DNA from 2 places in the Cupriavidus metallidurans CH34 genome. Region 1 is predicted to be linked to the other one. Evidence: predicted binding sites of a transcription regulator. Region 1 holds the regulator's gene; the other holds the start of a gene.
The links. Region 1 encodes FNR, which switches genes on or off when oxygen is low (the NO sensors DNR and NnrR bind a similar motif). Its sites were predicted from a motif close to TTGATNNNNATCAA; they were not measured.
Positions count from the first base shown of each region.

Region 2: the regulator FNR is predicted to act here: its motif matches at 4,699-4,712, upstream of RMET_RS00110 (oxygen-binding di-iron domain-containing protein).

Region 1 is NC_007973.1:2,204,238-2,211,714, reverse strand. It holds gene ccoN (cytochrome-c oxidase, cbb3-type subunit I) at 1-834, shown strand, start outside; gene ccoO (cytochrome-c oxidase, cbb3-type subunit II) at 852-1,517, shown strand; gene RMET_RS10215 (cbb3-type cytochrome oxidase subunit 3) at 1,522-1,689, shown strand; gene ccoP (cytochrome-c oxidase, cbb3-type subunit III) at 1,686-2,600, shown strand; gene ccoG (cytochrome c oxidase accessory protein CcoG) at 2,656-4,185, shown strand; gene RMET_RS32220 (membrane protein) at 4,199-4,435, shown strand; gene RMET_RS10200 (hypothetical protein) at 4,432-4,677, shown strand; gene fnr (fumarate/nitrate reduction transcriptional regulator Fnr) at 4,761-5,486, opposite strand; gene RMET_RS10190 (sulfite exporter TauE/SafE family protein) at 5,572-6,339, shown strand; gene scpB (SMC-Scp complex subunit ScpB) at 6,890-7,477, shown strand, end outside.
Region 2 is NC_007973.1:19,991-27,467, reverse strand. It holds gene RMET_RS00130 (MFS transporter) at 1-425, opposite strand, end outside; gene RMET_RS00125 (AraC family transcriptional regulator) at 566-1,384, shown strand; gene RMET_RS00120 (M20 aminoacylase family protein) at 1,400-2,677, opposite strand; gene RMET_RS00115 (fumarylacetoacetate hydrolase family protein) at 2,910-3,776, opposite strand; gene RMET_RS00110 (oxygen-binding di-iron domain-containing protein) at 3,842-4,624, opposite strand; gene RMET_RS00105 (glutathione peroxidase) at 4,776-5,402, opposite strand; gene RMET_RS00100 (MDR family MFS transporter) at 5,513-7,099, opposite strand; gene RMET_RS00095 (CBS domain-containing protein) at 7,307-7,477, opposite strand, start outside.

The DNA.
Region 1 (7,477 bases):
CAGTGGTGGTACGGCCACAACGCGGTGGGCTTCTTCCTGACCACGAGCTTCCTGGGGATGATGTACTACTTCATCCCGAAGCAGGCAGAGCGTCCGATCTACTCGTATCGCCTGTCGATCGTCCACTTCTGGGCGCTCAACTTCACGTACATGTGGGCGGGTCCGCACCACCTGCAGTACACCTCGCTGCCTGACTGGGCGCAGTCGCTGGGCATGGTGTTCTCGCTGATCCTGCTGGCTCCGTCGTGGGGCGGCATGATCAACGGGATCATGACGCTGTCCGGTGCCTGGCACAAGCTGCGTACCGATCCGATTCTCAAGTTCCTGGTGGTGGCGCTGTCGTTCTACGGCATGGCCACGTTCGAGGGCTCGATGATGTCGATCAAGACGGTGAACGCGCTGTCGCACTACACGGACTGGACGATCGGCCACGTGCACTCGGGTGCCCTGGGCTGGGTCGCGATGATCTCGATTGGCTCGCTTTACTACCTGATTCCGCGCCTGTTCGGGGAGAAGGAGATGTACAGCACGCGCCTGATCGAGTGGCACTTCTGGATTGCGACGATCGGCGTCGTGCTCTACATCGCCTCGATGTGGATCGCCGGTGTGATGGAAGGTCTGATGTGGCGCGCCACGCAGCCTGACGGCACGCTGACCTATGCGTTCGTCGAAGCGGTCAAGGCAAAGTATCCGTTCTATCTGATCCGTCTGCTGGGTGGCCTGTGCTTCCTGAGCGGCATGATCCTCATGGCTTACAACGTGGCACGTACCATCATTGGCAAGCCTGCGGTTGACGCTCCGATTCCGGCCAACCTGCCGGCTTCCGCCCACTGATCGCCGAGGACCGAACGATGTCTCAAAAACAAGGATTCTTTTCCCACGAAACGCTGGAGAAGAACGTCGGCTGGCTGATCATCGCAACCATCATCGTGGTCAGTATCGCTGGCCTGGTGCAGATCGTGCCGCTGTTCTTCCAGCACTCGACGACTGAGCCCGATCCGGGCATCACGCCGTACTCGCCGCTGCGCCTGATGGGGCGCGACATCTACATCCGTGAGGGTTGCGTTGGTTGCCACTCGCAGCAGGTGCGTACCCTGCAGGCGGAGACTGAGCGTTATGGCCATTTCTCCACGGCGGGCGAGTCGGTGTATGACCACCCGTTCCTGTGGGGCTCGAAGCGTACCGGTCCGGATCTCGCGCGCGTTGGCGGCCGTTACTCGGACGACTGGCAGCGGATCCACCTGCGCAATCCGCGCGATGTGGTTCCCGAGTCGGTGATGCCTTCGTACCCGTGGCTGGAGAAGACGCAGTTGCCCACCAACGACATCCAGGCACGCATGCACGCGCTGAAGCGTCTGGGTGTGCCGTACAAGGACGAAGAGATTGCCCGTGCGCCTGAAGAGTTGGCGGGCAAGACGGAAGAAGATGCGCTGGTGGCGTATCTGCAGGGACTTGGCCTGAATCGCCGCAATGTGCGCGTTGACTCGGCGGCGGCTCCGGCGCCGGCGAAGGAGTGATGCCATGGCGATCGTGACCGCAATTGCAACCGTCGTGTCGATGCTGACGTTCATTGGCATCTGCTGGTGGGCATGGTCGGGCGGCCGCCAGGCCGCCAATCAGGAATCGGCGATGTTGCCGTTTGCCCTGCCTGACGAAAACACAACTACAAGCCGGAACCCACAGCCATGAGCGATTTCATTTCCGATTTCTGGAGTTATTACATCGCGGCCATCGCGCTCATCGGGATCGTCTGGTGTGTCTGGCTGCTGTTCTCCCAACGCAAGATGCCGAAAGGTGTCAGCACCACTGATGACACCGGTCATGTCTGGGATGGTGACCTGCGCGAATTGAACAATCCGCTGCCACGTTGGTGGATGTGGATGTTCCTGCTGGCCTGCATCTTCGGTCTTGGTTACTTGGCGCTGTATCCGGGTCTGGGATCGTACGCCGGTATGCTCAAGTTCTCGACGCAGGGCGAGCTTGCCGCTCACCGCGAAGCGGCCGAGAAAACGCAGCACCAGATCTACGCCAAGTATCTGAACATGGATATCAAGCAGGTGGCGGCGGATCCTGATGCACGCGAGATCGGCCAGCGGTTGTTCCTGAACTACTGCGCGCAGTGCCATGGTTCGGATGCGCGTGGCAGCCGAGGCTTCCCCAACCTGACCGACAACGATTGGCTCTACGGTGGCGAGCCGGAGACGATCCAACAGACGATCACCAAGGGCCGCAATGGCGTGATGCCGTCGTTTGCGAGCACGATCGATGCGAAGCAGGCGGGCGATACCGCGCAGTACGTGCGTTCGCTGTCTGGTCTGTCCTCGGATCCGATTCGTGCATCGCGTGGCGAAAGCACCTTCAAGTCGACCTGCGCGGCCTGCCACGGCGCCAACGGCAAGGGCAACCAGGCACTCGGCGCGCCGAACCTGACCGACAACACGTGGTTGTACGGCAGCTCGGAAGCGACGATCGTCGACGCGATCCTGAAGGGACATAACGGTCATATGCCGGCGCATGAGGAGATTCTGACGCCCGAGCGCATCCGCATGCTGACCGCATATGTGTGGGGACTCTCGAATACGGGAGGCGCTGCAAAATGACTAACTGCCCCGGGGCCGGGCGGAGTGCCGCCCACCGGGGCGTGAGGGCAACACGATGAGCGCGCCCCTTAACGCCCCCGATCACTCGGACGATCACGCCTCGAACGATCCGTCTGCAAGCCAGTCGTCGAGCGATCGTAACGGCAACACTTGGCGTCCCGCGCCGCCCCCCAAGGGGGCAGAGACCACCGAGGAAGCGCTGTACGAGGTCCGCCGCAAGATCTATCCGCGCTCGACCTCTGGCGCGTTTTCGAGCTGGCGCGTGTGGCTGGTCATCCTGACGCAGTTGATTTACTACGGAACCCCCTGGCTAAAGTGGAATGATCGCCAGGCCGTGCTGTTCGATCTCGGCGCGCGCAAGTTCTACATCTTCGGTCTCGTGCTGTGGCCGCAGGATGTGATCTATCTTGCCGTGCTGCTGGTCATTTCTGCGCTATCGCTATTCCTGTTCACAGCCATCGCCGGACGCCTGTTCTGCGGCTACGCCTGTCCCCAAACGGTCTACACAGAGATATTCATGTGGATCGAGCGACATGTCGAAGGGGATCGCATCGCGCGGATCCGACTTGACGGCGATCCCTGGAGCCTGCGCAAGCTGCGAATCAAGGCGACCAAGCATGTGCTCTGGGTGCTGATCGCACTGTGGACGGGCTTCACGTTTATTGGATATTTCGCGCCGATTCGGGAGCTTGGTAGCGAGGTCCTGCATTTTACGCTCGGACCCTGGCAGAGTTTCTGGATGCTGTTCTACGCGTTTGCGACCTGGGGCAACGCCGGATTCATGCGCGAGCAGGTGTGCAAGTACATGTGCCCCTATGCGCGCTTCCAGAGCGTGATGGTCGACCGCGATACCTATGTCGTGACCTATGACGTGGGTCGTGGGGAGCCGCGTGGTAGCCGTTCCCGCAAGACCGATCGCCATGCCGCTGGCATTGGCGATTGCGTGAATTGCAGTATCTGCGTGCAGGTGTGTCCGACCGGTATCGATATTCGCGATGGCCTCCAGTACGAGTGCATCGGTTGCGGTGCCTGTATCGACGCGTGCAATCTGGTCATGGACAAGATGGAGTACCCGCGCGGACTGATCCGATACACGTCGGAAAATGCGATGCGCAAGTCCCTGTCGACATCCGACGCGCGCAAGCGGCTGCTGCGACCACGCACGATCATCTATACGCTGATCTGGTTGGTTCTGGCGGCGGGCTTCGTCGCGTCGCTGGCAGTGCGGTCGCCGATCAAGGTCGACATCATTCGGGATCGCGGCGCGCTGGGCCGGGAAGTGGAGGGGCGCTGGATCGAGAACGTCTATCGGCTCCAGGTGATCAACACCACGGAAGCGCCGATGCGGATTCGCGTGGAGGCTGAGGGCGACGACCTGACTGGACTGACGGTCGAGTATGACAAGTCCGCCGAGGCCATGCAGCCAACGTCCAACCGGTTGTTGCCGATTCGCATCCGCGTGCCGATCGACGATGCCAAGGAAGGCACGCACAAGATCAACGTAACGGTGACGGCGGAGGGCGAGGACGGCCGAGACGCGCATATCAGGCAATCCACGAGTTTCATTGTTCCCCGCAATCTGTGATGCTGAGGGCGAAATGGCAGCAAACAAGGAGAGCGCAATGACATCCCAACAGTCCAAGCCCTGGTACAGGGAACCGTGGCCGTGGCTTTTGATGAGCGGTCCGTTGCTTGCAATTATTGGCTGCGGCGTGACCATCTGGCTCGCCAACACGCATCCGGATTTGCCGGTTTCCGGCGTGGAGCGTCATGGTCTGGTCGTAGAGAAAACGGGGGCGGAGCATGTAACGTCGCCGGCTGCGAGGCGCCCATGAGACTCCGCTGGCTGATGTGGGTACTTTGGCCGGCGTTTCTGATGGGCGGAGCGGCCACCGCCACCGTATTTTCGGTCGTTGATCCGGGCGATCTCACGTTCTTCGGGCACCAGGTGGAAGCGTCTCGTGAGGCGGTCTACACGATTGGCTTCCTGGTGGCGTGGTTGTTTTGCGCGTTGTCCAGCGGGCTGACGCTATACACCATGCCAACCAAGCTCGAGGAGACCGACGAACTCGAGTAATGGATCGAGTGCTGGTAGAAAGCAGAACGGCCGCACCGGGAACTGAATTCCAGGTGCGGCCGTTTTCCTGGCTAGGACGTTCGTTAGCAGTTTCGGCTATAGACCTGCCTGATGCCTTCCATGTCCACGAGTTTCACGTGTCGTTGGCGAATCTGAATCAGGCCGGCTTCGGCGAATCGAGAGAAGAGCCGACTCACGGTTTCGAGCTTGAGGCCAAGGTAGCTGCCGATTTCTTCGCGGCTCATCCGCAGCACGAACTCGCTCGACGAGTAGCCGCGCATCGACAGGCGCTCCGACATGTTGACGAGAAATGCTGCCAGGCGCTCTTCGGCACGCATCGAGCCAAGAGTGATCAGCATGATCTGGTCCTGCGAGATTTCCTTGCTCATCAGTCGCAGGAACTGTTGCTGGAGCGACGGCAAGGTGCCGGACAGCGATTGCAGGTCATCGAATCGTACGACGCAGACCTCGGTGTCCTCGAGTGCAGTGGCATCGGATGCATGCTGCATCTCGCCGAGGCCGTCGAGTCCGACGACTTCACCGGGTAAATGGAAGCCGGTGATTTGCGTGCGTCCGTCCTCCATGGTCACGTGGGTCTTCAATGTGCCAAAGCGGATCGCATAGACTGCGGTAAGTGGCTCGCCCATGCGATAGAGCGTTTCGCCCTTGTGAACACGAACGCGTTCCTGTACGAGCGTGTCCATCTTTGCGAGGTCCTGTTGCGACATGCCCACGGGAAGGCAAAGCTGGCCCATGGCGCAAGTGGAGCAACGTGGAGACATCTCGGTGACGGGAATGGAGGTAAGCAATTGATGGTGCTCGCATGAATGCGCTTGCGATGGAGGCGCGATGCAGGCATTTTACAGCTTGATGTGACGCAGAAGCGAGGAACAGTTGCCATTTGGTGTGCTTTTCAGTGTCTTTACACTTGCATTGCTTGGCGGCGTGCATTGCGCAGCCATGTGTGGAGGAATTGCCATTGCCGTCGAGCAACGGCAGTCCGGGGCGGCTGTCGCGGTCGTTAACGTCGTGCATCGTTCGCGGTTGCACTGGTGGCTGGAACTACTGGTTATGCACGCCGGGCGTCTCACGACCTATGTGCTGCTTGGGGCACTGATGGGGGCGGTGGGCGCGACAGTCTGGAAGCAGGATTACCTGCCAGTGCAGCGCTGGCTCTACGGTGCAGGCAGCCTGTTGCTTGTTCTGACCGGGGTGTGGTTGTTGCGGGGCCGCGTCATGCGGGCAGCGTGGCTCGAACGGCTGGCGGCGCGGGCGGCCTCGTATGTCGTTCAGGGCATCGCGTCGCTGGGTATGCAGATGCCGCTTCGCTTGCGTCGGCACGCGCCCATCATGCGGCGCTATGGGATGGGGTTGGCCTGGGGGCTGGTGCCTTGCGGTATGGTGTACGGCGCACTTGCGCTCGCCTTGTTGGCTGGTAATGCGCCTTCTGGGGCACTTGTCATGGCGGCCTTTGGCATCGGGACGCTGCCGAACCTGCTGGTGATCTCGGGTTTGTCGGGCTACCTGCGGCAACTGTCGCGCCGCCCCAGCGTGCGAGTGGGCGCCGCGCTTATTGTGATCGGTTTTGGGGCGCTGGGTGTCGCACGCGCCGTCTGGCTGCCCGATACGCTGGCCAATCACGGCTTCTGCGTCGTGTTCTAGACTTTTTTGCTGGTTGCAGGGCGGGGCTGGAATGCCATACAATCGCGAAACCACGGTATCGCGCTCCGATGCGCTCGTGGCGTCGCCGGGGCTGCATTCCCGATCTGGGGTGTGTGCCCAGGGGGTCTGGGCAGGTCTGGCTTGCCAGGATCGTCCCCACAGTTCATCCGGTTCACAAGATCTGGTTCCAAAGTCCGATGGGGCTGTGTGGAGAGGTGGCGCCGGTGCCAGGCGAAGTTGCCTGGGCCGATATCGATTGTTTCTTGCCGCCTTGGCGATCTGATTGTCCAGGTGAATGTCCACCCCAAAAGGGAGAGGGTGCGACGCAAGAGGTCCGTTGACTGGCGCAGTCTGTCAGCCCCGGACGATCTCCTGCCGGAACGACCCGGCAATTCGATGCAAAGAAAATGAGGTGCACGGCTGCGCTGCGAAAAGCTGCGAGTTAGCTGCGCGATGAGATGGCGGTGGCTTAGGCCTCGCTGTATCTGCAATCTCCAGTGCTTCAGGATTCGTCCAGAAGCAGGTGCAAAGACAGGCTGCACACAATCACATGAATACCCAAGAGGCGAAGATCGTCCTCGAGACCGCGCTGATCTGTGCGCAGGAGCCGTTGCGCGTTGGTGATCTGCGACGGTTGTTCGCCGACGACGTCGGTGCCGACACCATCCGGGTTCTACTCGAAGAGCTGCGCAACGACTGGCAGCAGCGCGGGGTGGAGCTCGTGGCCCTGGCCAGCGGTTGGCGGTTCCAGAGCCGTCCCGAGATGCGCGAGTTTCTTGACCGACTCAATCCGGAAAAGCCGCCGAAGTACTCGCGTGCCGTGATGGAAACGCTAGCGATCATCGCGTATCGCCAGCCGGTGACGCGCGGTGACATCGAAGAGATCCGGGGCGTGACGGTCAGCACGGAAGTGGTCAAGAAGCTTGAGGATCGGGACTGGATCGAAGTCATCGGTCACCGGGACGTGCCTGGCCGCCCCGCGTTGTACGCAACGACCAAGGCATTCCTGGATGACCTCGGTCTGCGCTCGCTGGATGAGTTACCGCCGCTCGAGGATGCCCAGGCCCAGGCCCAGGCGGCACTGCTGGATCAGCAGGCCATCGATTTCGAGGCGGTCGCGACGGCGAATCCGCCTGCT
Region 2 (7,477 bases), 1.7 Mb from region 1:
CCATGCTGTCCGCCCGACGCCAGCCGCGCCACACGCGACGATTCCGGGTGGAAGATCGACGAACCGGTTCCCACCAGCGCTGCGGCAACCAGCAGCACGCCATAGGTCGGGGCCACCGACAGCAGCAACAGGCCACACAGCGTGAATCCCATGCCGATGGCGAGCGAATGCGGCTTCGGATGCTTGTCCGTGTACAGGCCGACCACCGGCTGCAGCAGCGACGCCGTAACCTGATACGTCAGCGTCAGCAGACCGATCTGCGTGAAGCTCAGGTTGAAGCCGCCCTTGAGCATCGGATAGATGGCAAGGATCAGCGACTGGATCATGTCGTTGAGGAAGTGCGCGAAACTGATCGCGTACAGCACGCGGAAGCGTGTGCCTTCCTCACGGTCGGCCGGATGGGCCGGATTGATGGTTGTGCTCATGGTGCGGGGGCGCATTGGCCAGTCATGCTTGGCAAAAGCCCGGGCGCCCGAACAGCGCGCGGCCGGGAAGTGTGACGATGCTAATTGGCAAACTGCCGCCTGTCCTGCGAGAATGAGGCCGTAACTTTGGAGAAAAGGACATGCCAGCCGAAGCGCCGAACGCTGCCCATGCCGACGGGCGGCCCGATACCTACTCGGAACAGCCCGCCTACCTCCAGTACGACCGCGGCCCGATGCCTGTGGCGGCCATGGCGGCGGACTACCTGCCGACCCATGTCACCAAGCCCCATCAGCACCCGCACGCGCAACTCATCCACGCCGTGCACGGGGTAATGGTGGTCTCGACGTCAGAAGGACAGTGGATCGTGCCGCCGACACGCGGCATGTGGATGCCCGGTGGCACCGTGCACTGGATCCGCATGGTCGGGCACGTGCAGATGCGCACGGCCTACATTCGCCCCGACGCCGCGCCGAACCTGCCCACGCGCTGTACCGTACTCGGTATTTCTCCGCTGCTGCGCGAGTTGATCCTGGCCGCGATCGACATTCCCCTGCCCTATTCGCCCGACTCGCGCGAATCCCGGCTGATGCAATTGCTGCTCGATGAAGTCACGCTGGTACCCACGCTGCCGCTCCACCTGCCCCGCCCGAAGGACAAGGACCTGCGCGTGATCTGCGAGCGGATCACCGACAGCCCCGACTCTGGCCTGACGCTGGCTGACTGGGGCGACAGGCTTGGCGTGGACCCCAAGACCATTCAGCGCCGATTCGCGCGGGAGACCGGGATGACGTTCGGCCAGTGGCGCCAGCAGGCACGGCTGCTGGCCGCGCTAGAGCGGCTGGCGGCAGGCGACAAGGTGGTGGATGTGGCGCTCGACATGGGCTATGGCAGCCCGAGCGCCTTCGCGACGATGTTCCGCCGGCAGTTCGGCGTGCCGCCGAGTGCCTTCTTCAAATAGTCCTGTCGCCCTGTCCTACCCGGCGAGGTAACGCTCGACCAGCCGCGTCCAGTAAGCCGCCCCGACGGTCAGGTTGTCGTCATTGAAGTCGTAGCCGGCGTTGTGAAGCAGCGGCTGGTTGACCCCATTGCCCATCCGGACGAAACACCCGGGCCGCTGCTGCAGGAAGTAAGCGAAGTCCTCACTGCCGGCGATGCGGTGGAAATTCGCGATTGCACGTTCGGGGCCCACCAGTTCCTCGGCCACCTGGCGTGCGAACTCGGTCTCCGCTTCGCTGTTGACGAGCACCGGATAGCCACGCACGTACTCGATATCGGCCGTCGCGCCGTAGCCCTCGGCGTGTGACGTGGCAAGCTGCTTGATGCGCGTTTCCATGGATGCCCGGACATCCGCACTGAATGAGCGCACGCTGAGTTCCATGCGCGCGCTATCTGGAATCACATTGGGCGCGTGGCCCGCATGCAGCGTGCCGATGGTCACCACGGCAGTCTCATTCGGATCGACGTTGCGCGCCACGATGGACTGCAGCGCCATGACCAGACTGCCCGCGACCAGGATCGGATCAATCGACTGATGCGGCCGCGCGGCATGGCCCCCCTTCCCTCGGATGGTGATCGCTACGGTGTCGCACGCGGCCATGAACGGGCCCGAACGGAACATGAAGGTACCGGCCTCGGCACCCGGATGGTTATGCAGGCCAAATATCGCATCGCACGGAAAGCGTTCGAACAGGCCGTCGGCCAGCATCCGTTCCGCGCCACCGCCCGCCCCGATCTCCTCGGCCGGCTGGAAGATCAGGTGCACGGTGCCATCGAATTGCCGGGTACGTGCCAGTTGCCGCGCGGCACCCAGTAGCACGGCGGTGTGGCCATCATGGCCACACGCGTGCATCTTGCCGTCGTGCACGCTGGCATAGGGCAAGCCCGACCGCTCGTGGATCGGCAATGCATCCATGTCGGCGCGAATGCCGACGCTGCGTTGCCCCGCGCCCACTCGCAGCGAGGCCACCACGCCAGTACCGCCCACGCCACGTGTGACCGTGTAGCCCCAGTTCTCCAGCTTGCTGGCGACGAGTTCGGCCGTGTGGACCTCGTTGAAGGCAAGCTCGGGATGCTGGTGGATATGGCGGCGGATGTCCTGCAGTTCGTCACGCGAGTCGAGCGTGTCGTGCAGGGTGCAGAAGGACCGGGTGGGGGAATCCTTGGCGAGGCGGACGGAGACAGACTTGAGGATCGATGCGACTTCAGGGGCGTCGATGTCGGGGTCTTCGATTTCGGGGGCGTGTTCAGACATGACAGTGCTCTAAACGGCAGACATGTATGAACAGTATTTCACGCACCCCAAGGAAGAAAACCTGGAATGCTGATTTCGTGCGAAAACGCCCGGAATCACGGCAAAACTGTTGCCCTGATCGGACGCTTTGTGTGGAACTGCGACGATTTGTGTGAAGACGTTTCCGTTGGGAACCCGCGCCGATGTCGCCGCGGACACCCAACCGCCCTGCCCTGGATCCGTCTGAATCCGCCTAGATTCGTATTGCGCCACCGCGCCCGACGTAGGCCACGACGTTCTGGGACTGCTCGCCAAGCCCCTCGACGCCCAGGCGCATCACGTCGCCGGCACGCAGGTAGCGCGGCGGCTTGAAGCCCATGCCCACACCCGGCGGCGTGCCGGTGGCGATCAGGTCGCCGGGCTCCAGCGTCATGAAGCGGCTGACATAGCTGACGATCGTCGCCACATCGAAAACCATGGTGGCCGTGCTGCCCTTCTGCATGCGCTCGCCATTGACGTCGAGCCACATCCCCAGCTTTTGCGCGTCGGGTACCTCGTCACGCGTGACCAGCCACGGGCCCGCCGGACAGAAGGTGTCGCAGCCCTTGCCCTTGTCCCACGTGCCGCCGCGCTCGAGCTGGAATTCGCGCTCGGAGACATCATTGACCACGCAGTAGCCGGCCACGTAGTCGAGCGCCTGCTCCTTCCACACATTCCGAGCCCGGGTGCCAATCACCACGCCCAGTTCCACTTCCCAGTCCGATTTCTGCGAATCGAGCGGCAACATCACGTTGTCGTTCGGGCCGTTCAGCGACGTGTTGGCCTTCAGGAACACGATCGGCTCGGTCGGTAGCGGCATGCCGGCTTCGGCGGCGTGGTCGGCATAGTTCAGGCCGATGGCAACGATCTTGCCAACGCCGCTCCAGGGCACGCCGAAGCGTCCGCCCTCCACCACCGGCAGCGTGGCGGGGTCGATGTTCGCCAGACGGGCCAGCACGCCAGGCGCCAGTTCCTGCGGGCCGATGTTGTCGATCACGCCGGACAGGTCGCGCACGCGGCCGTCGCTGTCCAACATGCCGGGGCGCTCGGCGCCGGGTTCTCCAATGCGGACTAGTTTCATGGGTCTCGTCTCCTTGCGGTAGCACCAGCCCGCGAGCATAGCGCAAGCGCGAGACCCCTGCCCGTTCAGCCCAGCATCGACGGCACACGGTAGTGGGCGGGCTCGAGCAGATCCAGCCCGCACTGCAATTGGTCGATCCAGTCGATGAAGCGATTGACCATCTCGCGGCCCCGGAACGAGGGCCCGTGCTGAGGCACGATCCACTCGATATCCATGGTCCGCGCCATCGCGGCCCAGAGCCGGCACGCCCGGTTGCCGCTCATATAGCGGCGATGGAACGCCAGCATCCGGCGGGCGTGGGCATCGAAATCGGTGACCACTGTGCCGGCTTCCGTCCCCGATGTCATCGTGGCCCCAAGGTCGCCCGAGAACAGGATCTTGCTGACCGGATCGTAGAACTGGAAATTGCCTTCGGAATGGAGGAAGTGCGCGGGCACCGCGATCAGCTGGCAATTGCCGAGCGGTATCACCATGCCACCATCCGGGATGGTTACGATGCGCCCCGCCGTTTTGCCTGCCTGGCAGAAATGCGGCAGAAAGCGTGCCCAGACCTGCGAGATCAGCACGCGGCTGTCCGACGATGTCAGCCAGCGCCCCACCGAAGCGACGATGTCCGGGTCCGCATGGGACGCCAGCACGTAGTCAAGCTGCTTGGGTGGGAAATAGCGGCTGATCGTCAGATACAGCTCGCTGTAGGTCATGTTTCCGCCCGGATCGATCAACGCCGCATGGCCGTTGTCGACCACCAGAAACTGGTTGCTCTGGACGACCTCGCCTTGACCCTCGTCGACCAGATCCGTGAATGCCAGACAGACATGCCCGCCCGCTTCGTACAACACGTTACTCATGATCCCTCTCTCGCCGCTCTAGTTTTGTTGTAAATGGCTAGGGGCGAAAGTAATGAGACGTAGGCGTTTCTTTATTGACGGTGATCAAACTATGGCAGAAACAAGCTACGAAACGACAGCCGCATGGACACGCTGCGGGGCAAGCCGCGCATCAGCGCGCGTTCAGCAGTTCTTCGATCTTCGAGACAAACTGCTTGTCGTCCGGCTTGACCATGCTGTTGTAGCTGCCGATGACCTGCCCCTTGCGGTCGATCAGGTACTTGTAGAAGTTCCACTTCGGCGCGGTGCCCGTCTCCTGGGCCAGCAGTGCGTACATCGGATTGGCGTCGCTGCCGCGCACATGGCTCTTGCCGAGCATCGGGAACTTGACCCCGTAGGTGTTGTAGCAAAAGTCTGCAATGTCCTTGGACGAGCCGGGTTCCTGGGAAAAGTCGTTGGACGGGAAACCGAGCACCACCAGCCCGCGTTCGCGGTACTTGGCGTAGAGCGCCTCAAGGCCCTCGTACTGCGGCGTGAAGCCGCAATAGCTGGCCGTGTTCACGACCAGCACCACCTTGCCAGCGTACTGGCACAGGTTCTGCGGCGATTCGTCCTGGAGCCGCGGGAAGCGGAAGTTCAACGACGCCGGGCAATTGCCCGCCGGCTGCGCGGCCGCCGGCACGGCCTTTTCGGCGGCGTGAGCAGGTGGCGGCAGCATGACTGCCACGGCGGCAGCCAGCGTCAGCGCGCCAGCCAGAGCGGTTCGTTGCACGGATTCCAGGGTACGTTGGCGGGACATGAATCGGGGCTCCGGTGGCTTGAGGAGTGACTTTAGGTGCAAGGAAGTCTACGCTCTCGGCCGATTCGCGTCATTCGGGCACACCCGGCCTCTTCCCTGGTTTGACGTCCTTATTCCATGTGGATCTTGGCCGCGTGCTCGGTCACGCTGCTGCGCAGTTCCAGATCCGGCATCCGACGCACGATCAGCAGCGCGATGATCGTGGCCACCGCGCCGGCCGCAAAAATCAGATGAAAGCCCGATTCCACGCCGCCAGCCAGCACATGGCGCACGGCTGGCGACAGGTGCGCCAGCGCCTCGCTGCCATGCCGTAGCGCGCCAAGGTCCAGCGCCTGCGTGACGCCGGCCCGGGCCAGCGCGTCGCGAAACTCCATGGCCAGCAGCGTGCCGGCCAGCGCGCCACCGATCGAGCTGCCGAGCGAACGCAGCACGAGCAAGGCGCCGGTGCCCGCGCCCATGTCACGGCGCTCCAGCGCGTTCTGCACGCTGATCAGCGTGCCAACCATCGCCATACCCAGGCCGATACCGCCGATCGTCATCGCCAGCAGAACGAAGAAGGTCGGTACGGCGACCGTCACGGCAGCCAGCGAGACTAGCCCGACCGCCGCGGCAACGAAGCCGATGGTCAGGATGACGCGCATACGGCCCAGACGCGGCGCGAGCCATGCCACCACGAAGTTGCCGGCGACGGTCGCCAGCAGGAACGGCACCACCAGCAGGCCCGACATCGACGCATCGGCGTCACGAACAAGCTGGAAATGCAGGGGCAGGGCGAAGATGCACAGGAAGATATTGAGCGCGGCCAGCGCCGATGCGCCCACGCCCATCACATAGGCGCGATTGCGGAACAGGCGCGGCGGCAGCATCGGGTCGGCGGCGCGGCGCTCCTGCCAGGCCAGCAACAGCACGGCCACTAGCGAGATCGCCAGCAGGGCGGCCATCTCGGGCGAGATCCAGGCGAACGCCTCGCCGCCCCAGCTCATGGCAAGCAGGAACGCGACAATGGCCACGGCCAGGAGCAGGGCGCCTAGCCAATCGACCTGGGGCCGGCCGCCGCGCGGCTTCAGATGCGCGAGCCCGCGATAGCACATGGTCATCGCCAGCAGACCGAGCGGCACGTTGATCCAGAACAGCCAGCGCCACGACATGTGATCGGACACCCAGCCGCCTACCAGCGGCCCCGCGATCGACGAGATCGCCCAGACCGTGGCCAGATAGCCCTGATAGCGGCCGCGCTCGCGCGGCGCCACCACGTCGGCAATGGCCGCCTGCGCCAGCGACATCAGGCCGCCACCGCCGAGGCCCTGCAGCGCGCGGAACAGGATTAGCTGCGGCAGCGTCTGCGCCAGCGCGCAGGCCACCGAGGCCAGGATGAACAGCGAGATCGCCACCATCAGCAGACGGCGACGCCCGAAACTGTCGGACAGCTTGCCGTACAGCGGCGTGGTCACCGTCGACACGATCAGGTACGCGGTCACGATCCACGACAGGTGCCCGAATCCGTTGAGATCGTTCGCGATCGCCGGCACGGCCGGGATCACCACGGTCTGGTCGAGCGCCGCGAGCAGAATGCACAGCACGATGCCACCGATCACACGCATGATCGACGCGTGATCGTGAACGGCGGCTTGGGGGAGGGAAGCTGTGGCCTCTAGGGCCTCTGCGGTGGACTGGCTGGCGGGGGCGGTCGACGACATGCGGGGAGGGAGGGTGCGGCCGCAAGTCGGTGTATGCGGCCTAATTCAGTAACCGCATAATTATATGCATGCTTAGCATTTGGCGCTGGCGGAATTGTCCGAATACCGGACAGGCAAAGGCCGGCCTGCGGGCGTCCTCGCATCACATTTGACGTTATCCGGAGATCGCGGCCGATCGCCATGCGATCGGCCGCGATAACAGCCCGCTTAGCGCGAACCGCCGTGGATGTAGTGCTCCAGTTGCTCGATGGTGAAGCGCTGCTCGCTGATGATGTCGTTCACGAGGTCACCGATCGAGATCATGCCGAGCAGTTGATCGCTATTCATCACCGGCAAGTGACGCAAGCGATGCCGGGTCATCAACGCCATGCACTCGTC